Regions from separate parts of the Terribacillus sp. FSL K6-0262 genome, predicted to be linked through region 1. Evidence: riboswitches for the same ligand, from Rfam matches in the RefSeq annotation. Region 1 holds a riboswitch; each other region holds the start of a gene.
What was found. A riboswitch is a leader RNA that binds a small molecule or an ion and turns the genes downstream of it on or off. The one in region 1 is predicted to bind S-adenosylmethionine.
Positions count from the first base shown of each region.

Region 2: linked by a shared signal. The riboswitch ahead of ssuE (NADPH-dependent FMN reductase) and the one ahead of MHI54_RS13335 (PLP-dependent aspartate aminotransferase family protein) in region 1 are both predicted to bind S-adenosylmethionine.
Region 3: linked by a shared signal. The riboswitch ahead of MHI54_RS10480 (ATP-binding cassette domain-containing protein) and the one ahead of MHI54_RS13335 (PLP-dependent aspartate aminotransferase family protein) in region 1 are both predicted to bind S-adenosylmethionine.

Region 1 covers NZ_CP150277.1:2,610,242-2,618,440, forward strand. Annotated here, with positions in the region: SAM riboswitch class I at 215-327, shown strand; gene metX (homoserine O-acetyltransferase) at 403-1,473, shown strand; SAM riboswitch class I at 1,472-1,580, shown strand; gene MHI54_RS13335 (PLP-dependent aspartate aminotransferase family protein) at 1,653-3,443, shown strand; gene MHI54_RS13340 (aliphatic sulfonate ABC transporter substrate-binding protein) at 3,436-4,437, shown strand; gene MHI54_RS13345 (ABC transporter permease) at 4,444-5,220, shown strand; gene MHI54_RS13350 (ABC transporter ATP-binding protein) at 5,237-5,989, shown strand; gene acsA (acetate--CoA ligase) at 5,949-7,634, shown strand; gene MHI54_RS13360 (2-keto-3-deoxygluconate permease) at 7,732-8,199, opposite strand, start outside.
Region 2 covers NZ_CP150277.1:287,539-295,737, forward strand. Annotated here, with positions in the region: gene MHI54_RS01415 (LLM class flavin-dependent oxidoreductase) at 1-305, opposite strand, end outside; gene MHI54_RS01420 (MFS transporter) at 324-1,598, opposite strand; gene ssuE (NADPH-dependent FMN reductase) at 1,611-2,162, opposite strand; SAM riboswitch class I at 2,254-2,360, opposite strand; gene spoVE (stage V sporulation protein E) at 2,506-3,609, opposite strand; gene murD (UDP-N-acetylmuramoyl-L-alanine--D-glutamate ligase) at 3,681-5,033, opposite strand; gene mraY (phospho-N-acetylmuramoyl-pentapeptide-transferase) at 5,033-6,013, opposite strand; gene murF (UDP-N-acetylmuramoyl-tripeptide--D-alanyl-D-alanine ligase) at 6,093-7,445, opposite strand; gene MHI54_RS01450 (UDP-N-acetylmuramoyl-L-alanyl-D-glutamate--2,6-diaminopimelate ligase) at 7,448-8,199, opposite strand, start outside.
Region 3 covers NZ_CP150277.1:2,018,073-2,026,271, forward strand. Annotated here, with positions in the region: gene MHI54_RS10450 (pentapeptide repeat-containing protein) at 1-401, shown strand, start outside; gene MHI54_RS10455 (L-lactate permease) at 427-2,226, opposite strand; gene MHI54_RS10460 (FadR/GntR family transcriptional regulator) at 2,379-3,089, shown strand; gene MHI54_RS10465 ((Fe-S)-binding protein) at 3,214-3,930, shown strand; gene MHI54_RS10470 (LutB/LldF family L-lactate oxidation iron-sulfur protein) at 3,943-5,373, shown strand; gene MHI54_RS10475 (lactate utilization protein C) at 5,370-6,077, shown strand; SAM riboswitch class I at 6,260-6,368, shown strand; gene MHI54_RS10480 (ATP-binding cassette domain-containing protein) at 6,446-7,471, shown strand; gene MHI54_RS10485 (methionine ABC transporter permease) at 7,462-8,124, shown strand; gene MHI54_RS10490 (MetQ/NlpA family ABC transporter substrate-binding protein) at 8,130-8,199, shown strand, end outside.

The sequences.
Region 1 (8,199 bases):
AAAACTACCATGTGGAACAAGTACCGCGGCAGGAGAATGTATTAGGCATTCTCGCATAACAATAGAAAAAGTTACATTTTAAGCCCCGCATCGGCAATTGCCGATGCGGGGCGTCCAAATTTCCGGGAAGAATATCCTGATGGAAATTTCAGAATTTATAGTTGACTCCTATAAGAACCCCATGCTACAATCCTGTTAACAAATCAATAGCAAGCTCTTATCAAGAGAGGCGGAGGGACTGGCCCGATGATGCCCGGCAACCTGCAAGCAGAAATGCTTTTAAGGTGCTAATTCCTGAAAGTGCGCAGAGCACTTTAGAGATGAGAGAGACATGTCGGTACATATTGCCACCCTGTCCTCTCAGGGTGGCTTTTTTAGTTGGGGGGAGGAAGCATGCGGAGAATGGATTTACAACAGTCATACCAAACCGGCAAACTTCTCATCGGGGATATTGTGCTTGAATCAGGCAATATCCTGCCAAACGTCGAGGTGGCTTTTGAAAAAAGCGGACCCGCTTCGGGAGAAACGGTGCTTGTCTGTCATGCGTTGACGGGAGATCAGTTTGCAATCGGAACTGATGCAGCAACTGGATGGTGGAATGGATTGCTGCAGCCGGGCGGATACATCGATACCCGCCGATACCAAGTGATTACATTCAATGTATTGGGCGGGTGCAATGGGACAACGAGTGCATTGTCGGTAAACCCGGATTCGGGAAGCAGGTATGCGGCAGCCTTTCCGGCAATAACGATCAGGGACATGGTTTTGGTGCAGCGTCTTGCCTTGGAGAAACTGGGAATTGCTCATCTAAAGGCAGTAATCGGCGGATCATTGGGAGGGATGCAAGTACTGGAATGGGGCGTCATGTACCCTGATTTCATGGATGTGCTGATTCCGCTCGCAGCAACCCCCTTTGTGAGTGATTATGCGATTGCGTATAACCATTTGGCTAAGACAGCCATCACCTCCGATCCCGATTGGAACGATGGATACTATACACCGGACAGATTACCTGCGGCCGGTCTCGGACTTGCGCGGATGGTGGGGATGCTTACTTACCGTTCCGACCATCAATATAATGAACGTTTCCGCCGTGCTGCCTCCCGGAGGGATGATGCAGCTTACGAGGTGGAATCGTATTTGAACTATCAAGGAGAGAAGCTGGTCAATCGCTTTGATGCCAACTGCTATATGACTTTATTGGAAGCGATGAACAGTCATGATATCGGCAGGGGAAGAGGAGGATGGCAAGCAGCCGCCCGGAGAATAGACGCAATTGTGCTGACATTCGGATTTTCAAGAGATCTGCTATTTCCTCCAGAGGAGATAAGCCGCTTTGCTGCGGCAGTTCCAAGGGGAAGGCATGTGGATGTGGATACAATCTATGGGCATGATGGTTTTCTGCTGGAGTTCGAGAAGTGGGGACACCATATCAGGGAGGTACTCGAGCAGCCGATGAAAATTTCATATTGACTTATCAAGAGAGGTGGAGGGACTGGCCCGATGAAACCCGGCAACCTGTAAGCGGAAATGGCTTTTAAGGTGCTACATCCAGCAAACGGAAGTTTGGGAGATAAGGAGTTTCGTGCATAAGCAGCAGCTTCTTACCGGGAGCTGCTTTTTTCATCTATATAAACTGGAGGAATGACAAAATGACAGATCAAGTATATAAAGCAGAAACACTAGCATTGCATGGCGGGCAAGCGCCGGATCCGACGACAGGCTCAAGAGCGGTGCCGCTTTACCAGACCACTTCTTACTTGTTCCATGATACAGATCATGCAGAGCGTCTATTCGCACTGGATGAGCCGGGAAATATCTATTCCCGAATCGGCAACCCTACCGTCGATGTTCTGGAAAAACGAATTGCTTTGCTGGAAGATGGCGTCGCAGCAGTCGGTGTTGCATCCGGAATGGCAGCCATCAGCTACAGCATCCTCAATCTGGCAAGCGCCGGGGATGAAATCGTAGCAGCAACGAATTTATACGGAGGGACGTATAACCTATTCCAGACTACGCTCCCTCGCTACGGAATCACTGTCAAATTCGTCGATCCGACCGATCCGGAGGCATTCCGCGCGGCGATCACAGACAAAACAAAAGCTGTATTTGCAGAAATCATCGGAAATCCCAGCCTGCATGTGCTGGATGTGGAAGCAGTCGCGGAAGTGGCACATGATGCCGGGATCCCCCTCATTGTCGACAGTACGTTTGCCACACCTATCCTTAGCAAACCGATAACGCTTGGTGCGGATATCGTCGTGCACAGTGCAACGAAATGGATCGGCGGTCATGGTACTTCCATCGGGGGATTGATCGTCGATGGGGGCCGATTTGATTGGAATTCACCGAAGTTTCCGACATTCACCGAGCCGGATCCGAGTTACAATGGCATCCGCTATGCATTTGACTTCGGTACGCTTGCTTTCAGTACAAAATTGCGTGTCCAATTGCTGCGCGATCTTGGGGCTGCCCTTAGTCCGTTCAATGCATGGCAGCTGATCCAAGGCTTGGAGACATTGCATTTACGAGTGGAACGCCATGTACAAAATGCAGAAAAGCTGGCAGATTACCTTGAACGGCATCCGGCAGTCGATTGGGTCGCTTATCCGGGGCTCAGCAGCCATCCATCCCATGAAATCGCCAAAAGAGTGCTTCCATCCGGTGCTGGTTCCATTGTCAACTTTGGCATCAAGGGAGGCAGGGAAGCTGGTGCTGCTTTGATCAATAATGTCGCCCTTTGGTCCCATGTTGCCAATGTGGGCGATGCCAAATCATTGATCATCCACCCTGCCTCCACGACACATCTGCAGCTGGATGCCGAGGGATTGGCAGCTACGGGGGTAAAAGAGGAATTGGTGCGGCTGTCCGTCGGGATTGAAGCAGTGGATGATCTTATCCATGATTTGGATCGTGCATTGGAGAAGGCTACTGGAATCCGTTCGGAATCCCGGAAAATCGTGATCAATGATGAAGCTGTCATCCGGGAAGCGCTCGGCAGTGCAACGGATGCCCAAGGGCGCCAAAAAACGATTGCAGTAGTAGGGCTGAGCAGCAAGGAGCAGCGTCCAAGCAATCGTTTGGCTCGGAAGATGCAGCGCCTCGGTTACAAAATCATCCCGGTAAATCCTGCCGAAACAACTGTCCTGGGAGAGAAAGCTTACCCGGATTTGAAAAGTGTACCAGGGAAAATCGATATAGCCCAAATCTTCCGCAGTCCGGAAGCGGCTGTGGAGCTGGCAAAGGAAGCAGCCGAGGTCCGTCCGGAAATATTCTGGCTGCAGGAAGGTGTCGTCTCCCCGGAAGCAGCCGCGATTGCGCGTGAAGCGGGATTGGAAGTGGTCCACAACCGCTGCACCTATAAAGAAGCGCAGCGCTTGCGCGGAACGATCAGCACCTATGCATGCGAACTGGATGATAAAGGAGTAGCAATCGATGAATAAGATTCCCCTCATAGATAAAAGAAGTTTACTAGCTTTACTCAGCGTTTTAGCGGTTGTCTTCCTGGCAGCCTGCGGTAATTCAAGCTCAGCATCAGGAGACCTTAAACAGATTCGTTTGGATTACGCCTATTATTCCCCGGCCAGCTTGGTGATCAAAAATAAAGGCTGGGCAGAAGAAGCGTTCAAGGATCAAGGCATCGAGGTGACTTGGACACTAAGTCAAGGGAGCAACAAGGCACTGGAATTCCTGAACAGCAACAGTGTGGATTTTGGTTCCACAGCAGGCAGTGCGGCCTTGCTCGCCAAGGCGAATGGCAATCCGATAAAAGGTATATACCTGGCATCGAAGCCGGAGTGGACAGCATTGGTCACAACAAAGGATAGCGACATCAAGGAGCCGGCCGATCTCAAGGGGAAAAAGGTAGCCGCAACTGTCGGTACCGATCCATATATCTTCCTGCAGCGTTCCTTGCAGGAAGCAGGTCTGGATGAACAAGATGTCCAAATCGTCAATTTGCAGCATGCCGATGGAGCGAGTGCGCTGCTTTCCGGTGATGTGGATGTATGGGCAGGCCTTGATCCCCATATGGCAAAGCTGGAATTGGAAAGTGATACGCAATTATTCTATCGAAACGAAGATTTCAACACTTATAATTTCCTGAATGTCCGCGAAGAATTCGCTGAGAATCATCCCGAAGAAGTGAAGGAAGTCTTGAAGCTTTATGACAAAGCAAGGGCCTGGATCGAAGAAAATCCGGAAGAGACAGCTGAAATTGTTGCCAAAGAGGCAAATATCAGCCAGGAAGTAGCAGCAAAGCAGCTGGAACGTAATGATTTCTCGGAATCCGTCCCGGGTGATACCCAGCGGGAGATCCTGAATCAATCAGGTGCTGTCCTGGAAAAAGCGAATCTATGGAAAGGCAGCAAAGATGTAGCGGAAACGGTGGATAGTTATATCGAACCGAAATACGCAGAAGATCTTGGGGAGGAATGATGATTTATGTGGAAGAAATTAAGGACGCATCCTGCACTGCTTGGTTCCTTGCTGCCGATTGTCCTGCTGGCAGCGTGGGAAGTATTGAGCAGGGCAGGAGTCATTCCTGCCTATCAGCTTCCTGCCCCGAGTAAGATCCTGTCAACGATCATCGCTTATTTGCAGGATGGCACTCTGCAGGATCATGTATTGCTTACCGTTTACCGTTTATTCATCGGTTTCATCATCGGAACCGCAGCAGCTATCCTTTTGGGAACCCTTGTAGGTTATTCGGAGCTTGCCGAAAAGTTTTTTGATCCGCTGATTCAAGCGTTCCGTTCGATACCTTCACTGGCGTGGGTGCCTTTATTCATCCTCTGGATGGGGATCGGCGAACCGTCGAAGGTGACATTGATCGCGGTCGGCGTATTCTTCCCGGTCTATTTGAACATCGTCGATGGGATTCGCGGCGTTGATCGTAAGCTGATCGAAGTAGGAAGGATGTATGGGCTGGATGGGATGGCTCTCGTAAGAAGGATCATCCTTCCTGCATCATTGCCTTCTTTCCTTACCGGATTGCGCAGTGGTCTTGGCCTGGGGTGGATGTTCGTCGTTGCTGCGGAAATCATGGGTGCCAGCCAAGGGCTTGGCTATCTTCTTATTTTAGGGCAGAACACATACGCTCCCGATGTGATCATTGCCAGCATTTTCTTGTTTGCCCTGCTTGGGAAATTGACGGATTGGGTGTTGAAGCTCATCCAGAAACGATCACTTCATTGGCAGGATACCGTATTAGCGAAATGACAAGGGAGGATTCAGCATGACATTGCAAGTGGATAAGCTGGGAAGGCGTTTTGGGGAAAAGCAGGTTATACAGCAAGTGAATTTCACAGTCGGAAAAGGAGAAATCGTCAGCCTTCTCGGTACAAGCGGCTGCGGTAAAAGTACAGTCCTGCGGGCCCTGGCCGGACTGGATCCGGATTATGAAGGGAACATCACCATCCCATCCGACCAGCGTGTCGGGTTTATCTTTCAGGAGCCGCGGCTCTTGCCGTGGAAAACGGTATTGGCCAATGCCGCTTTCGGCTTGAATGGCGACCGGAAAAACAATGAAGAAAAAGCTCGCCGGTATTTGGAGCTGGTAGGGCTGAAGGAAGCAGAAAAACTATATCCGCGTGAGCTTTCGGGAGGGATGGCACAGCGGGCTGCCATTGCCCGCGCCCTTGTCACGGAACCGGATATCCTGCTGCTGGATGAGCCATTCAGTGCATTGGATGCATTCACAAAGATGCAGCTGCAAGAGCTCCTCTTGAAGATTTGGGAGGAATTCGGCACGACGATCATCCTCGTCACGCATGATATCGACGAAGCCCTGTATTTGAGCGATCGTGTCTTGCTTTTACAAGGCAGGCCATCCACGTTGGCAAAGGATCTGAAAATAGCATTATCAAGGCCGCGCTCCCGCGGCAGTGCGGCACTCGGAAAATGGAAGGAAGACATACTGGATTTACTGGAAGGGAAGGAACAGATTTATGACTATAACCTTGTCACCGAAATCGGACAGAAAGCATAATCTGCCAAGCTATCAAGAGGCAGTGAGCAGTCACGACTGGAAAGCGCTTGAAGAAGAACTGCTCAGCAGAAAAAACGGAAAATGCAACGCTTCCTATGAAGCTGTCGACCGCCATGTAGCAGAAGGCTATGGCGCAAAGACTGCATTGCATTATGTGAAGGACGGAGTGCTGGAATCCAGTCTGACATTTGCGGAACTGCAGCAAAAAATCGAACACTATGCAAAAGTCCTCCGCTCGCATGGTGTAGCCAAAGGAGACCGTGTTTTCATCTTTCTTCCGAAAAATCCCGAATGCTATGTTGCCATCTTGGCAACGATCCGGATCGGTGCCATTGCGGGACCGCTGTTCGAGGCATTCATGGAAGATGCTGTACGGGATCGTATCAATGATTGCGGCGGTACCCTGCTCATTACAGATCAGGATTTGATCAAGCGGGTACCTGCAGAGGATATCCCTTCCTTGAAGGAAATCCTATTAATAGAAGACATGAATGCCGCTCAGCCCGATTCGTCCATTTCCGGAGACGTGGAGTGGGTTGACAAAGAAGACGGTCTGCTGATTCATTACACAAGCGGTTCGACCGGGAAGCCGAAGGGCGTGCTGCATGTACATCGTTCTTTGATCCATCATGCTATTTCGGGGAAATGGGTACTGGATATACAGGATGATGATGTCTATTGGTGCACCTCCCATCCAGGCTGGGTCACGGGTAGCGTTTATGGGCTCTTCGCCCCTTGGCTGAACAGGGCGACAATCGTCATTCAAGGAGGGAGATTCAAGGCGGAATCTTGGTATAAAATCATTGAAGACCTGAAAGTGACGACACTTTACAGCGCCCCGACTGCTTTTCGTCTGCTGAAAGCAAAAGGTGATTTGTATAAGGATTATGATCTTTCCAGCTTGCGTCACATCCTCAGTGTCGGAGAGCCGCTCAATCCGGAAGTCATCACATGGGCTTGGGAAAACTTGCAGCTGCGAATCCATGATACGTGGTGGATGACGGAAACGGGTGGGCATATCATCGTCAACCTGCCCTCGGAACCTATTAAGCCTGGTTCGATGGGACGTGCATTCCCAGGTATCCAGGTCGGCATCCTGGATGAAGAAGGGAACGAATTGCCGCCCAATACGATTGGCCAGCTGGCCGTCAAGACTCCATGGCCAGGACTGATGCATGATATCTGGGGCGACAGGGGCAAGTATGATAGTTACTTTGTCTATCCAGGCTGGTATATTTCCGGGGATTTGGCTTTGAAGGATGAAGACGGTTATATCTTTTTCCAAGGACGGAATGACGATATGATCAATTCCTCCGGGGAGCGAATCGGACCATTCGAAGTGGAAAGCAAGCTGATTGAACATCCCGCTGTGGCAGAAGCGGGTGTGATCGGGAAACCCGATCCTGTCCGCGGGGAGATCGTCAAAGCATTCATCACATTGCGTGATGGCTATGAGGAGACACCGGAGCTGCTCGAATCACTGCGTTTGTTCGTCCGCAAAAACCTGGCCGCCCATGCTGCGCCGAGAGAGATCGAAGTGATGGAAGAGCTGCCTAAAACACAAATCAGCGGAAAGATTTTGCGCCGGCAATTGAAGCAGTGGGAATTGGAAAAAGAATTAGCTTTAAAAACGCCTTCCGAATGAGGAGGGCGTTTTTAAAAGCACTTGTTCTTATATTTCCCGCTCACTAGGGCCGTTGATGTCATTTCCGAAACGAACCTTCTGTATATTACGTAAGCCCTTAAGCTTGATTTCCCACCTGGTTGGTCATTGTTCCAGAATGACCATTTCCTGACTCTGTTTGGGCGTCTTGTTCGAATTTATAGCCTTTTTTCTCCAAACGTTTCACCAAGAAACCGACATAGAGCGGAAGCAGGACTGCTGTGGTCACAACTGAGGCGGCAACCTGTACTGTAGCTATGTCCACTACGGATGCAAAGCTTGCATTAGCTGCTGCGATCGCTGCTGGTGTCGCTACTGCATTACCAGCAGTTGAACCTTCTGCTGCACCAACAATCGGATTCCATTTGAGAGCCTTGAACACGAAGTAGCCGGCAGTACCTGTTACGAATACAGTCAACAGCCCAAGGATGATACCGCTTAAACCACCTTCGATAATGGATCGGAAATCGATGCTCATTCCGAGTGCAAAAGCAAAGAATGGTATCAGCATGGAGCTTCCTCGTTCAAGGAACTGACGCATATTTTC
Region 2 (8,199 bases), 1.0 Mb from region 1:
AAGCCTAAATGCTTTGTGACTTGAGCCATCGCCGGAACCACGAGCAGCGGGTCATTGACAGGCACTTGCGCAGCCTGGCGCACTGCCCCATCACGCGAATCCTGGTAGACATCGTATGTCCCCAATACATCCGCCAAAAATAATGCATCGAACTGACCGCGCTCCAATATCTGCGCAAGTTCCGTCCAATAATCCAAATCCTTGTAGCGATGCGCCTGATCCTCAGGGTGTGTCCAGAGCCCGGGTGATTGGTGTCCGACGCAATTCATATCAAATGCATTCAAATAGATCCGTTTATTTGTCATTTGGTGATCCTCCTTTGATTATCTGACAGCAAGCTCATCCATCGCATGTATTTGAGCTTTCGCAGCTGGGGCCAAAAATGGCGTCAATAGAAAACTAAGTGCATAAAGAATGGCAAATCCCCATACAACGCCGATGATGCCCAGGTAATTGTTCAGTATCCCGACAAGCACGGGCCCCAGGAACTGACTGGCTCCTGCGCCCAAATTGAGTACGGATATCGCCGCACCGCGATTGGCAGGAGCAAGTGTCGGCAGGATGGCAGACAGTGGGACAAAGGCTGCAATCGCCGCACCGAATAGGATGGCGTTCAATAAAAGCAGCGGGATGTTTGCTCCGAAGGCCGCCGGAATGTAGTAGTAAAGCAGCGAGCAGACAGCAGCTCCGACACAGCCGAACCAGCGGACCACCTTCACCCAGCCGATCCGGTCGCCAAGCATGCCGAACAGAACCCCTGCTGCCATATTGCTGACAGACTGTACAGCCCACAGCTGCAGCCATTGACTCGTTGATATATCCAAGAAACTGGTGAAGAATCCAGGCATGACAACGACAAATCCGTACCATCCAGCTGTATTGATTGTCCGGAGCAGACCGCCGGCAGCAACCCGCGGGCTTTCCCATAGGATCGTGATCCCCTTCAGCGCTTCGGCCCATTTATTTTCTTTAAGCTGATCCTGGATCCTAAACCCTTCCCGATCTTTATCATCCACCAAGGCAATTCCCAGAATCCCCCCCAGGATGATCCAGATAAGCGAGCTCCACAGCGTGGCCATTTCCCCGATGAAAGGAAGGAGGACACTTGGATAATAGGAGCCAAGAAACCCTATTCCGCCCGCGAACATAAAGAAAAACCAGCCCATTGCCGTTGCCAGCTTTTGCTTCTCGGTACGGTAGGCAATCCACACGATGAAAGCAAAGGCAAACAGCGGATAGCCGAAACCGCGGAGGCCGTACATGAGCACCATCATCGAAAAGCTTTCTAAATAAAGACCGAGATACAGAAAACCGATTTCGAAAACCACCCATGTGAACAGCCCGATCAGCATCGTCTTGCGCGGTCCGATGACCTCCCCAAGCACACCGGCAAGCCAGGAAGCGAAAGTAAGCACAATCCCATAAGCGCTGAACATGATCGCTGACTGATTGGCAGTGAAGCCGATATCGACCACATACTTAGACAAAAATGCTTGCTCGATACCATCACCGGTCATGAATAATAAAATGGCAAGCAAACCGCCAATGACTTGAACAGGCATCCCAAACAGTGTTCTCTTAGCTAATGGTGCGCTCATCATTCTCCTCCCTCACTTTACAGCCGCAGCAGCATGAGTGCGGCGGATCGCCTCAGCCAGCTGATTCGTCTGTGTTCTGAGCCTTTCACCGGTTTCTTCATCTGCAATCGGATTCTCCGGGTTCTCCTTGTTGATGTGATGATCGCATAGATACACACCCTGCAATGCTTCACCCTTAAGATTGGCGATAAGCGGCTTTAATGCATAATCTATCGCGAGCAGATGTGCCGGGCTGCCGCCTGTCATGATCGGAAGCACTGGCTTATTCCTGAATGCGTCCTGCGGGAATAAATCAAGTAGAGCCTTCAATATGCCTGTATAGGCTGCTTTGTAAACAGGGGAGGCAATAATCAATCCTTTCGCGTTTCTGACTGCCTGGCTTGCCGCCGAGATTGCCGGACTGTCGAATTTCGCATACAGAAGATCCTCCGGCTCAAAATCGGTAACACAAATCTCGCTTACGGAATAACCTTGCTCTTTTGCCTGCTTGCCGGCATACTTTGCTGCCAGCTGCGACCGCGAATGTTTGGATGGACTTCCTGAGAGAATAATAATGTCAGTCAATTTGTCATTTCTCCTTTTTCCGTGGTAGAGTGACTAAACGAAAAAAAGCTCCCTTTTCCGAAGAAAAGAGAGCGTGATATAATCGCCCGCACTCTTATCTTCCAAGAATTTAATCTTGCTGGATTTAGCACCTTTCTGACATCGTCAGAGGTTGCTGAAGCTTCATCGGGCCAGTCCCTCGGCTTCTCTTGATAAGAACTGTATGAAATTGTCTTCAATGATACGTGCACCGCTCAAAAAAGTCAATGCTAATTGTGCGAAAATTTCCAATATAGTACTTTTGTCATTTCGTTTGTTCTGTTCATATCCCTTCCATCCTGATCCGTGTTGCCCATACTGACTTTTAGAGTCTGCTATACCTGCTGACATTCAATAGAATGCCGACGGAACTCAAGGTAAGTGTCAGCGACGATCCCCCATAGCTCAAAAACGGAAGCGTAATGCCAGTAACCGGTATCAAACCAATGACCACACTGATATTGATCATGCATTGAATGGCTATCATCCCGGTGATGCCCAATGCCAGCAAGCTGCTGAAACCATCCGGGGCCCGGAGTGCAACTTGGATGCCGCGCCATAAAAACAGCAGGAAAAGCAGCATGACGCCAGCACCGCCTATGAAGCCTAGCTCCTCTGCTAAAATAGCAAAGATGAAATCCGTTTGCGGCTCCGGCAGATAGAAAAATTTCTGCAGGCTATTCCCTAGCCCAAGCCCCATCAAGCCTCCTGGACCGATTGCATATAGGGACTGGATGATCTGAAATCCTTCACCCAAAGGATCTTGCCATGGATCGAGGAATGCGGTGATGCGCTGGATGCGATACGGCGCTGACAAAATCAGCGCAGCAAATGCAGCCAAGCCCAATATGCCCAGTCCGACAAAGTGAGTGATCCTCGCTCCGCTGACCAGAATCATCACCATGCATGTAAGCACAAGGACAACGCCAGTTCCAAGATCCGGCTGGAGCATGATCATTCCGAATGCCGTAAAGACGAGCAGGAGTGATGGCAGGAACCCTTCCTTCAGGGAAGTTATATATTTCTGTTTAGCCGACAGATAGACGGCCAAATAGATGATCAAACCCAGCTTGGTGAATTCCGAAGGCTGGATGCTGAAGGCCCCTACACCGATCCAGCTCCGCGCACCGCCCCGAACCATTCCGATACCGGGAATGAGGACGGCGATAAGTAAAATGAAGCAAATCAGCAGGAGTATCTTGGCATATTTCCGCCAATTTTCATAATGCACCCTGGATATGATGAGCATCGCTCCCAGCCCCACCCCGGCAAACAGCAGCTGCCGTTTCGCAAAAAAGAAGCCATCGCCGAATTTATACTCCGCCCATATCGCAGAAGCACTGTATACCATGATGATGCCGATTGTCAGCAAGCCCCCTATGGATGAGAGCAATAGCCAGTCCGTCTTCGGAAGATTAGATTTACGCAAAGAAAAACCCCATTTCCTTGGATTGGAATTGGGGGTCCGCATGCAGCGAAGCGGCTGAGCAGGACAAGCCCCTACTCTAATGTATGCACCGCTTCAACAAACATGTCTCCTCTTTCTTCGAATGTCCGGTACTGATCCCAGCTTGCACAAGCCGGCGACAGCAGGATGACATCGCCGCTTTCCGAAATGCGATAGGCGATGGAAGCTGCCTCTTTGACATCCTTGGCGTGTTCGATAAGTTCGATGCCAGCCATATAGGCAGTCTCCCGCAGTTTTTCAGCCGTTTCACCGAACACGATCAACGCCTTGACATGTTCCATGAAAGGAACGAGTGTTTCAAATGTATTACCGCGATCCAAGCCGCCTGCAAGCAGGATGGTAGGCTGGTCGAAAGAAGATAATGCCTTGGATGTTGCCAGGATATTGGTGGCCTTGGAATCATTATAGAATGCCCGGCCATTGATATGTTTGATATACTGCAGACGATGTTCGACGCCTGAGAATGTCTTCAATACTTGCTGGATGCCTTCATTGGTCGCCCCTGCCAGCTTGGCAGCGGCAACAGCAGCGAGGATGTTTTCCAGCTGATGGCCGCCGACAAGGAGAATGTCCTTGATTGCTGCCACTGGCTCTTCCTTGAAGTATACATGCGTATCATCATACCACGCACCGTCTTCCAGCTTTCGTGCACCGGAAAAAGGAACCAGCGTCGCTTTTGCCTCTTTGACGATTTCACGCAGACGTTCATCCTCCGCGTTATAAACAAGATAATCGCTCTTATCCTGATTGCGGAAGATGTTCGCTTTTGCCTGCACATAGTTCTCGAGGGAATGGTGATAATCCAAATGTGCCTCAAAGATGTTCAGCATCACGCTGATATGGGGACGGAACTGATCGATGCCTTGAAGCTGGAACGATGAAAGCTCCAAAACAAGCCGGTCGTCCTCAGTTGTCCTATTGGCCACTTCAGAAGCAGCTGTTCCTATATTACCGGCGACGTAGGTGCTTACCTGACTTTCCTTGAGCATCTCATAAGCAAGCGTTGTCGTAGTCGTTTTCCCATTGGAACCGGTAATGCCGATCAATGTGCCCTTATGGAGCAGCCCGGCCAGCTCCACTTCCGTCAGCACAGGAATATTCCTCTCCATGGCTGTCTGTACGATCACATTTTCATAGCGGATGCCTGGATTTTTGATTAAAACATCAATACCATCCAGAAGCTCCACTTCCTGCGGACCAAGCTTCACTTGGGCACCTTTTTGTTCCAGTATTCGGACCAGCTCTTCCTGGTTGGATGCATTCAAATCACTTACACGGACATCGCGCCCATGGGCAAGCAATGTAGTGGCAGCTGCAAAGCCGCTTTTGGCCAATCCAAGTACAAGGACGTGCTGATATGGGAAGTTTGTTTCGAAATCACGCATCATAATCCCACCTTCATGTAAACACCGATGACAGCAAATAATAGTCCGACAGCCCAGAATGTCGTGACGACACGCCATTCAGACCATCCGGACAACTCATAATGGTGGTGAAGCGGACTCATCTTGAATACCCGTTTCCCAGTCGTCTTGAATGAAATGACCTGGATCATGACGGAAAGTGTCTCGATAACGAAAACACCGCCGATGACAATCAGCAAAATTTCCATTTTAGTAAGGATGGCTACCGCTGCAATCGCTCCGCCGAGACCCAAGGATCCTGTATCCCCCATGAATACCTTCGCCGGGTGTGCGTTGAATACAAGGAATCCGAGCAATGCACCGACTACAGCCAACGCAAATATTGTGATCTGTGTCTGCTGGACGTCGTAGTATGCCACGACAGCAAAAGCCCCAAAGGCGATTGCTGCAGTACCTGCAAGCAAGCCATCCAGACCATCTGTCAGATTGACGGCATTGGAAGCGCCGACCAGCATGACAAGGATCAAGAAGAAATAGCCCCAGCCAAGGTCCCACTGAATCGATGTCCCCGGAATTTGTATGTACGTACCGAAATCATTGTATCGAAGCAGTGCATAAAAAATAATCGCAATGATGATCTGACCGATCATCTTTTGTTTGGATGTCAATCCAAGGTTCCGTTTCATAGCTACTTTGATGAAATCATCCAGGAAACCGAGTAAGCCATATCCGATCAAAACGAATAGAAGCAGCCACGTTTCCAGGCTCATTTGAATATTTCCAACTGCATGCATGATCCAGGTGGATACGACAATGCTGATCATGATCATCACGCCGCCCATCGTCGGTGTACCCGACTTCTTCATATGGGATTGTGGTCCTTCCTCACGAATACTCTGACCGAATTTCAACCTGCGTAGAAATGGTATGATTATTGGAGAAATAAGGACGGTGACGATGAATGCTACCGCAATTGTCACAAGTAATAGTGCCACGTTCATTGATGTTTTCCTCCTTTAAAAAAGCACCCGTCCAGTTAAATGCCGGCGCCAGTGGCGCCATTATTCTGATTACCAGCTATTAATTCTCTTCCATAACAGCGATTGTGTCAAGTATGGATTCCATCTTCATGCCTCTTGATGCTTTCAGCAGCACAATCGTATCTTCCTGCAGCAGCGGCACCAATGCCTCTGCCAAGGATTGCTTATCATGGAAGTGGACTGCAGTGATTTGTTCACCTTTCAATGCATCCGCTATCTCAGCTGCGTCCTCACCGACGGTAAATACATGGGAAGTATCCGTCGTTATCGCATTGGCAATTTCCCGATGATAGCGTTTTGATTCTGCCCCTATTTCATAAATATCCCCAAGTACAAGGATACGTTTTGCATACGGCATCTCCTGCACTGTCCGTATTGCTGCCTTCATCGAAGTCGGGGAAGCGTTATAAGCATCATTGATGATCTTGCTTCCATTCAGTCCAGCAAGCAGTTCCATTCGCATTCCCGTCATGGATGGGGCATTCAATGCGTGCTGAATAAGATCCCGGCTCAGTCCCAGCTGTCTGCCCAGCACAATCGCATAGCCTGCATTCCGTACATTATGCGTCCCAAGCAAGGAAAATGTATATTTTTCACCGTTCACTGAAAAAACAGTCGCTGCATCACGTGTCTGTTCGATGTGCAGATGCTGCTTATTATGCTCTTCGAAACCACAAGTGACTGTCGTCTTTTTACCATGATGATAGGATAAAAGAGGCTCGTCACCATCGATGATCAACATGCCATCCTCAGCCAGGCCGGCAGTTATCTCGCTCTTTGCCTTGGCAATGCCTTCCCTGGAACCAAGGAATTCAATATGTGATTCACCGATATTCGTTATGATTGCGTAATCCGGCTGCGCAATGCGGGATAATAATTCAATTTCACCGAAATTGCTCATCCCCATTTCCAATACCAGCACCTCACAGGAAGGCTGCATGGATAAAATTGTGAGCGGCAAACCGATATGATTATTCAAATTCCCCTTGGTCGCGAGAACTTCGTATTTTTCTTTCAAGACACTCGTCACCAAATCTTTGGTAGTCGTTTTACCATTGGAACCAGTGATGCCGACAACGATGGGGTCGACTGCTTCCCGATGCGCTTTTGCCAGTTCCTGAAGGGCTTCCAGCGTATCATCGACAAGAAACAGGACAATCGCAGCAGCTGCTTCCGGAACCGGGACTGATTTGTCCCAAAGGGAAGCGACTGCCCCTTGCGCTATTGCCTGTTCGATGAAAGCATGCGCATCGAATCTTTCTCCCCTGATCGGGACGAATAAACTGCCCGGCGCTTCCTTTCTGCTGTCGGTATTTACTTGTGCAATCTCAAAATCCTGCTGCTTCGTTGCATCTGGGAAAAGATCATATAAGAAATCACTTGTAAATAGCATGGTCATTCTCCTAATCCCGCTCTTTTGATAGCTTCCGCTGCGACAAGACGATCATCGAAATCAAGCACCTGATCGCCGACGATTTGATACGTTTCATGTCCTTTTCCTGCAATCAGCACGATATCATCCGCTTGTGCAAGCCCGACGGCACGTTGGATTGCTTCTTCGCGATCCGGGACAACGACGTATTTGTCGGATTCCAAACCTCGGATCATATCCTCAAGGATCGCTTGTGGATCCTCCGTGCGTGGGTTATCGGCAGTGAAAATGGCTGTATCCGAATATTGGACGGCTTTTCCTGCCATAAGCGGGCGCTTCGTCTTGTCACGGTCGCCGCCGCAGCCTACCACTGTTATTATCTTGCCCTTCACAAAGGATTTTATCGTCGTCAGGACATTCTCCAAGGAATCCGGTGTATGTGCATAGTCGACAATCACACCAAATGACTGTCCAGCCATGACAGGTTCGAATCTCCCCGCCACTCCGGTCGTCTCTTGCAATGCCTTGCAGATTGTGTCAAAAGGTACGCCGCTGCATATAGCTGCACCCACGGCAGCAAGCATGTTGTAGACATTGAACTTGCCCATCAGCTTACTGGTGATTTTTGCTTCGCCCTTTGGCGTCTGCAGCAGGAAGCTAGTGCCATTGGATGCAAGCTGGATATCCTTGGCCATGATATCTGCCGGTTTATCAATTCCATAAGTGCAGACCGGCTGAGCAGTCGATTTTATCAAAGCCTCTGCATAATGATCAT
Region 3 (8,199 bases), 590 kb from region 1:
TTTCCAATGTGAATATGAGCAAGTCTTCGATTCACCGCGTGGAGTTCCGAGGCTGTAAGATGCTGGGCGCAGATTTGACGGAGTCAAGCTTAGGCAATGTTGCTTTCGAGGATTCATTGGTGAATCTTGTATCTTTCGGCAGGTCCAAGATGGAGAAAGTGATCTTTTCCTCCTGCGGACTGCAAGGGGCGGACTTTTATGCCAATCGGTTGAAAAGGGTGGAATTCATTGACTGTGATTTGAATGAGGCCAATTTTGAACAGACTTCACTAAAAGGCATCGATCTTAGTACGAGTACTTTCCAGCAGCTGATTGTGTCGCTCGAGGATCTGAAAGGCTGCATCGTTTCTCCTCATCAGGCGATTCAATTCGCATCATTGATCGGACTTGTGATCAAGTAAAAAGCTTCCCGGGCGGGAAGCTTTTTTAGCTGGCGGGCTGTAACGTGCTTTTGGCGGTGACCAGACGCAGAATATAAAACATTACGATGGCTGCATACAGGAAGAGCCAGACGTTCAGGATGCCATGGATAATTGCCATACCAAGGAATCCGGCTGCCAGTACGTAATAGGACATCGGCAATATCGCTTTCCGGATGAGCGACCCTTCCCTTCCCGCCAATCCTACAGTGGCAGAAGCGGCAACGATGTTGTGGACGCAAATCATATTGCCGGCAGCCCCGCCCACTGCCTGCAGGGCGACAACTGTTCCTGCCTGGTGGATATCCAGACCGATATTGCCTGCGGCTCCGAATTGGAACAGGGAAAACATCATATTGCTGAATGTGTTGCTGCCTGCAATGAAGGCTCCCAATGCCCCCACAGTCGGTGCAGCGATCGGCCATAGACTTCCGGTGAGCATAGCAACGGATTCTGCAAGTATGAGCGGCATATTTTGTCCGGCAAGTGATTCCGTGGCAGCGTTCACTTTGTCAGCGCCTAATGAGGTATGAAGGAAAATCTTTATCATCGGTACGGCGAACAGCAGTGCGATCCCGGCGCTGGCGGCTGTTTTAAACGAATCCTTCCAGGCATTCCTGTATGCATCCAACTTCATTCGATGCAAGAAGAACGTCATGACAGAGACAACGATGAATAAGAACCCAGGTAAATATAGCGGAGTGGAGGTGGTTGTTATTCCCGATCCGAAAGTGTCCGTGAAAACGATCTTCCACGATTCCAGTAACTGCTTGAACGGATCGAAAGAACGGGATAATACAAGTATACCAGCGACCAAAACATACGGAAGCCAGGACATCCACATAGGGATGGTGCGTACAGGTCTTTCCTCTGTCCGGACTAGATTGAGTTTGCCGATCCATTCGTCTTCCCATTGATTTTGCTCCGGGAAATCGAAGGTTTGATCCTTTGGCATAAACCAGCCTTGGCGTGCTGCAGGTATAACGATCAGTAAGGCGATGAGCGCACCAAGCAAGGAAGGAAATTCTGGTCCGAGCAGTATACCGATCAAATAATACGGGATGGTAAAAGCAAAACCGGCAAACAAAGCGAACTTCCACGCTCGCAGTCCTTCCAAAAAGGACTTGTTGGGACCGAAGAAACGCGTAAGGCAGGCGGAGACGAAAAGCGGAATGATCGATCCGACTATAGCATGGACCAGCACCACATTTGATGTTATGTAAAGCAAATATTCAAAGTAGCTCATATCGGTTTGCTGCAAGCCGGACAGGACTGTTTGCTGATCAGTCAGTCCTGTATTGACTCCGATAAGAATCGGTGTTCCGACAGCGCCGAATGATACTGGTGTGCTTTGTATGATCAAGGAAACAAGAACGGCTGCCATGGCAGGAAATCCTACAGCGACAAGCAGCGGCGCGGCAATGGCAGCAGCTGTCCCATAGCCAGCTGCCCCTTCGATGAAGCATCCGAACAGCCATGCAATAAGGATGGCCTGGATACGCCGGTCAGGCGAAATGGTCATGAAGCCGCGGCGGATTGTGTGGATGGCACCGGATTCCTTCACCGTATTCAGCAGCAGAACAGCACCGAATACGATAAAGATGACTTCAAGAGCAGTGATCAGGCCATTGAAAGCGGCACCTGCCACCACGTTGGTTTTGGTCCCCCAAACGAAAACGGCAATCATTGCTGTTACGGCAAGTGCAACCGGCATAGCCCGGCTGGCAGGCCAGTTTAAGATAACGAGAAATAATAAGATCGTCATGATTGGCACTAAAGCGATCAATGATAATGTTAATAAACTCATCGTCCTTTCCATCCCCTTTTAGTAAGCGTTTTCAAAATAATGCAAAAGCATGGTCATCTGATGACCTGTTTACATTATAAAGCGGAATTTTTTGAAAATGCAATGAAAATTTGGGAAATTTCCGTTTATAATGAGGGGGAGGTGGGAACCCAATGAAATACAAACAAATCAAACCCAAAAAAATATATGAACAAGTAGCCGATGAGCTGCTTTCGATGATACGGAATGGCAATCTTAAGCCGGGGGAGAAATTGGCAAGCGTCACGCAGCTTGCTGAGAACTTTCAAGTCGGCCGCTCCGCAATCAGGGAAGCACTGGCAACCCTGCGGGCAATGGGCTTGGTCGAAATGAAGCAGGGCGAAGGCACTTACGTGAAAGCATTCGAACCAGAGGGAATCGTTTACCCGCTTCAGCATGCACTGCTTATGAGCGGAGAAGACCGGGCAGAACTTATGGAAGTGCGGCATATACTGGAAACAGGTATTGCCGCTTCAGCAGCACTGACCCGTTCAGATGAAGATTTGGCACAGATGGAACAAGCGCTCGCAGAGATGAAGGAATTCGCAGGTGATCCGGAAAAAGGAGAGAAAGCAGACCTTGCTTTCCATATGACGATTGCCCATGCGGCCAAAAATAAACTGCTTCTGCGTCTCATGCACCATGTATCGGATTTGACAGGGGAATCCATGCGGGAAACGAGACAGATTTGCCTGTTTGGTGAAAAAGCAGCTCCCGAGGAATTGAACAAGCAGCATGAAGCGATACTGCACGCTATCCGTTTGCAGCAGCCTGAACAAGCAAGACTGGAAATGATGAGACATTTGGAATATGTAGAAGGAGTGATCCGTGCCTATATGGATTAGGATAAGCCGCCGACCGAGGCGGCTTTTTCCTTATATGCAGGTATTGGAAAATGAAAGCGGTTGTAGTATGATGGAATCAGATATCATTCAGGTCATCTGATGACCTTACTTGTGAGGTGGCAGCATGAAGGTTACATTATTTGCGACATGTATTGTGGATATGTTCCAATCCGATGTCGGGAAGGCGACGGTGGAGCTTTTGGAAAGGCTGGGCTGTGAGATTGTATTTCCGACAGGACAGGTGTGCTGCGGGCAGCCGGCATACAACTCCGGTTATGTGGAAGATGCCAAGAAAGCGATGAAAAAGATGATTGCGACATTTGAGGATGCCGAGGTCATTGTCACACCATCAGGCTCCTGTGCCACGATGTTCAAGGATTACCAGCATGTTTTCCGGGATGATCCCAAATGGCGCCCCCGGGCAGAACGGCTGGCCGAAAAGACATACGAACTGACAGAATTCATCGTGGATGTCCTGAAAATAGAGGATGTCGGGGCGAAGCTTGAAGGGGTGGCTACTTACCATCCATCCTGTCATATGACAAGGCTGCTTGGAGTGAAGGATGCACCGATGAAGCTTCTTTCGCATGTAGAGGGCTTGGAAATGCAACCGCTTCCCAATGCGCAGAATTGCTGCGGATTCGGCGGGACGTTTTCCGTTAAGATGGGGAATATTTCTGAACAAATGGTCGATGAGAAAGTGGATTCCGTGACGGAGACGAAGGCAAGCTATCTGATTGGGGCGGATGGCGGCTGTCTGCTGAATATTGGAGGCAGGATGCAGCGCCGCGGCAAGCCTGTCAAGGTGATGCATATCGCTGAAGTGCTAAACAGTCGGTGAGGGGGAACAACCATGGCGATGAAGATTGGGAATGAAAAATTCAAGGAAAATGTGAACAAGCAAATGGAAGATACATTCATGCGCGGAGCAGTCGCCGGAGCGCAGGAACGTCTTCGGACGAGAAGGCTGGATGCAGCAGAGGAGCTGGGGAACTGGGAAGAATGGCGTTCCCACGGGGAAGAGATACGTCAGCATACCCTCGATCATCTGGACTACTACTTGCAGGAGCTTGCTGAAAATCTGCAGAAGCGCGGCGGGCATGTTTTTTTTGCCGCTACTGCGGAAGAAGCGAATGACTATGTGAAAGGTATCGTGAAAGAAAAAAGGGCCCAAAAGATCTTGAAGGCGAAGTCGATGGTCACGGAGGAGATCGGATTGAATGCTGTCTTGGAACAGGAAGGCTGCGATGTCATCGAAACAGATCTGGGCGAATACATCCTGCAGCTGGACGACCATGATCCGCCTTCGCATATCGTCACACCGGCACTCCATAAAAACAAAGAGCAGATCAAGGATGTCTTTACCGAGAAGCTGGAGTACAAACTGACTTCCAAGCCGGAGGAGCTGGCTCTGCATGCCAGGGAAAAATTGCGTCAGGAATTCCTGCAGGCAGACATCGGCATTACAGGATGCAATTTTGCCATAGCCGAATCTGGTTCGGTTGGTTTGGTCACGAATGAAGGGAACGCTGGCATGGTTTCCGACTTACCGGATACGCAAATCTGTGTCATGGGGATGGAGCGCATCGTACCGACCTTTGAAGAATTTGAAGTGCTCGTGGGACTGCTTACAAGGAGTGCCGTCGGGCAAAAGCTGACCAGTTATATCACCGCTTTGACAGGTCCGCGGACAGCGGGGGAAGCCGATGGCCCATCCGAGTTCCACCTGGTCATCGTTGATAATGGGCGTTCCGGTATCCTAGGGACCGAATTCCAGTCTGTCCTGCAATGTATCCGATGTGCAGCATGTATCAATGTCTGTCCGGTGTACCGCCACATCGGCGGACACTCCTATAACTCGATATACCCTGGTCCGATCGGGGCAGTGCTGACACCGCTGCTGGGCGGATATGATGATTTCAAGGAACTGCCGTATGCATCGACACTCTGTGCAGCCTGTACGGATGCTTGTCCGGTCAAGATCCCATTGCATCAGCTGCTCCATCGCCATCGGCAAGTGATTGTCGAAAGGGAAGGGCGTGCACCGATTTCCGAGAAGATGGCCATGAAGGCATTTGGTATAGGAGCTTCCTCCAATCCGCTTTATGCAGCTGGATCAAAAATGGCAAGCTCGGTCATGAAGCCTTTTACAAAGGATGAGACCATTTCGAAAGGGCCGGGACCGCTGAAGGCTTGGACCGAAATTCGTGATTTGCCGGCTCCGAACAAAGAGCGTTTCCGTGATTGGTTCAAGGAGCACGAAAAGGAGCGTGACAAAGCATGATACAGAATCAGGACAGCTTTCTTGCGAATGTGGCCAGCCGTCTGGGCCGAACAAAGGTGCTGATGGAAAAGCCGGCGCGGAATTGGAATTATCGCCCGCAGGATAAGACATTGACTGATAAAACCCCGGATGAGCTAGTGGAGATACTTCGCGATCAATGCCGGCTTATCCATACCGAATTTATCGAGACTGATTCGGCTGCCTTGCCGAATGTGCTGGCAGATACTATAGCAGCCTATGGCGGGGGCCCGTTGGCCATTTGGCAAGACCCACGCTATGAAGCATTTGGTTTGCGTGAACAGCTCCGATCGTGGCCCGAACAAGGAATCGATGTGCATGAATGGGATCCTGCCATTGGATATGACAACATCGGTATTGTGGAGAAAGCCAATATCGGTATTACATTCAGTGATATCACGCTGGCTGAGTCCGGAACGGTCGTGCTGTTTTCGGGGGAAGGCAAAGGCCGCACGGTGAGCTTGCTGCCGCATAAATATATCGCCCTCGTACCGAAAAGCACCATCGTTCCCCGGATGACCCAGGCAGCGCAGCAAATATCCAAGCAAGTACAAAAAGGAGAGACCATTGCATCCTGTATTAACTTCATCACCGGACCAAGCAACTCGGCTGATATCGAAATGAATCTGGTTGTCGGGGTGCATGGCCCTGTGAAGGCTGCTTATATCGTGATAGAAGATAAATAGATGGCTCGGGGAAAAACACCAGGATCAATGTATATCTTAACTGTTGCTTCAAACCGCCAGTTGTAAAAATGTTTCGTTTAAAGAAATTCCAAAAGAGAATGATTATTTAAAAAAATGGATTGACATTCAATTGGAAAACCCATAACATGGTAATCAAATCTAACAACTACATACTTGATTTATTCTTATCCAGAGAGATCGAGGGATCAGGCCCTATGACGTCTCGGCAACGGGTTTATCGTAAATACCGTGCCAATTCCTGCAAACACAGCTGTGTTTGGAAGATGAGAATGAGGAAGTTTCATAATGAAGCCCTCTTTTTCTGGATAAGAAAAAGAGGGCTTTTTGTGTAGCGAGGGGGAATAGAGTTGATTACGTTCAAGAATGTATCAAAGACCTTCACAATCGGAAAACGGGAAGTGCACGCCGTACGCAATGTGAACCTGACGATAGAGCAAGGGGAGATTTTCGGCATCATCGGCTTCAGCGGAGCCGGTAAGAGCACATTGCTGAGATTGGTCAATGTGCTGGAAAATCCTACTGCTGGTGCTGTAGAGGTGCAGGGGGTAGATTTAGCCAAATTGCCCCCTAGGGAAGTCCGGAAGGTGCGCAGGAGAATCGGGATGATCTTTCAGAATTTCAATCTGCTAACCTCGCGTACTGTTGCTGGTAATATTGCATATCCTCTGAAACTGGCCAAAATGCCGCGAGCAAAAATAAAAGAACGGGTGGATGAACTGTTGCGCTTCGTCGGCCTTTCGGATAAAGCGAAGAATTATCCAGAGCAGCTCTCTGGAGGGCAGAAGCAGCGGGTTGGAATTGCCAGGGCGCTGGCTACTTCCCCGGATATCCTGATATGTGATGAAGCGACTTCGGCTCTGGATCCGGATACGACAGGAGAGATTCTGCGTCTGTTGAAGAAAGTGAACAAGGAATTGGGCATTACGATTCTGCTGATAACACACGAAATGCACGTGATTCAGGCAATCTGTGACAAGGTTGCTGTCATGGAGGAAGGGGAGGTCATCGAAACGGGCGGAGTATTCGATACATTCACAGATCCTATTCACCAGACAACGAAACGTTTTATCCGTTCCATACAGCAGGATCTCCCGTCTCCTTCCCTATTGGATGAATGGCGTCAAAAAGGCGGGAAGAAGCTGTATCGGATCATTTTCAAGGGAGAGGTGGCGAGTGACCCGGTATTATCCAGGGTAACGAGGAAGCATGATATCGATGTGAATATTGTGTATGGTTCCGTACAGGAGATACAAGAGAAATTCTATGGGAATCTGCTTGTGAGCTTCCAAGGAGACGAAGAAAGAACGGTCAGCGCAGTAAAGGAACTGGATGATATCGTTCAGATCGAGGAGGTAGAAGTGGCATGGGGGTAGATTGGCAGACATTCTGGCCGCGCATTGTCGAAGCGACCGGCCAGACAATCTTGATGGTGGCTGTCACGTTGGTGATAGGTTCTGTATTCGGCATCATTATCGGACTTTTACTTTTTGTCACACGAAAAGGGAATATACTGGAAAATGCGATTTTGTTTCAAATCATCAATTTCTTAATCAATATCATTCGGCCGATTCCATTCATCATCTTTTTAGTGGCTATCAGTCCGCTGACCAGAGAAGTGGTAGGGACGACAATCGGCACATGGGCAGCAATCTTCCCGATGAGTATAGCAGCAGCCTTCAGCATCGCACGAGTTGTTGAAAATAACTTCATCAGCATCGATCCGGGTGTCATTGAGGCCGCAAAAGCGATGGGCGCCAGTCCGCTCCAGATTATTTATACCATCTTGATCCCGGAAGCGCTTGGTCCGCTGGTTCTTGGATTGACGTTCATTACCATCAGCTTGATTGATTTCTCTGCGATGGCAGGAACAGTTGGAGGGGGCGGTCTCGGGCATGTGGCAATGACCTATGGATATCAGCGGTTCGATACAAGCGTCATGGTTGTTACCGTCGTTATATTGATTGTACTTGTCCAGCTGGCCCAGTGGATCGGCAATACACTTTCAAGAAGGATATTAAGGAGATGAAGAAAATGAAAAAAACATTACTTGGCATTATTTCCTTCGCTTTTGTGTTTGTTCTAGCGGCTTGCGGCAGCAGTT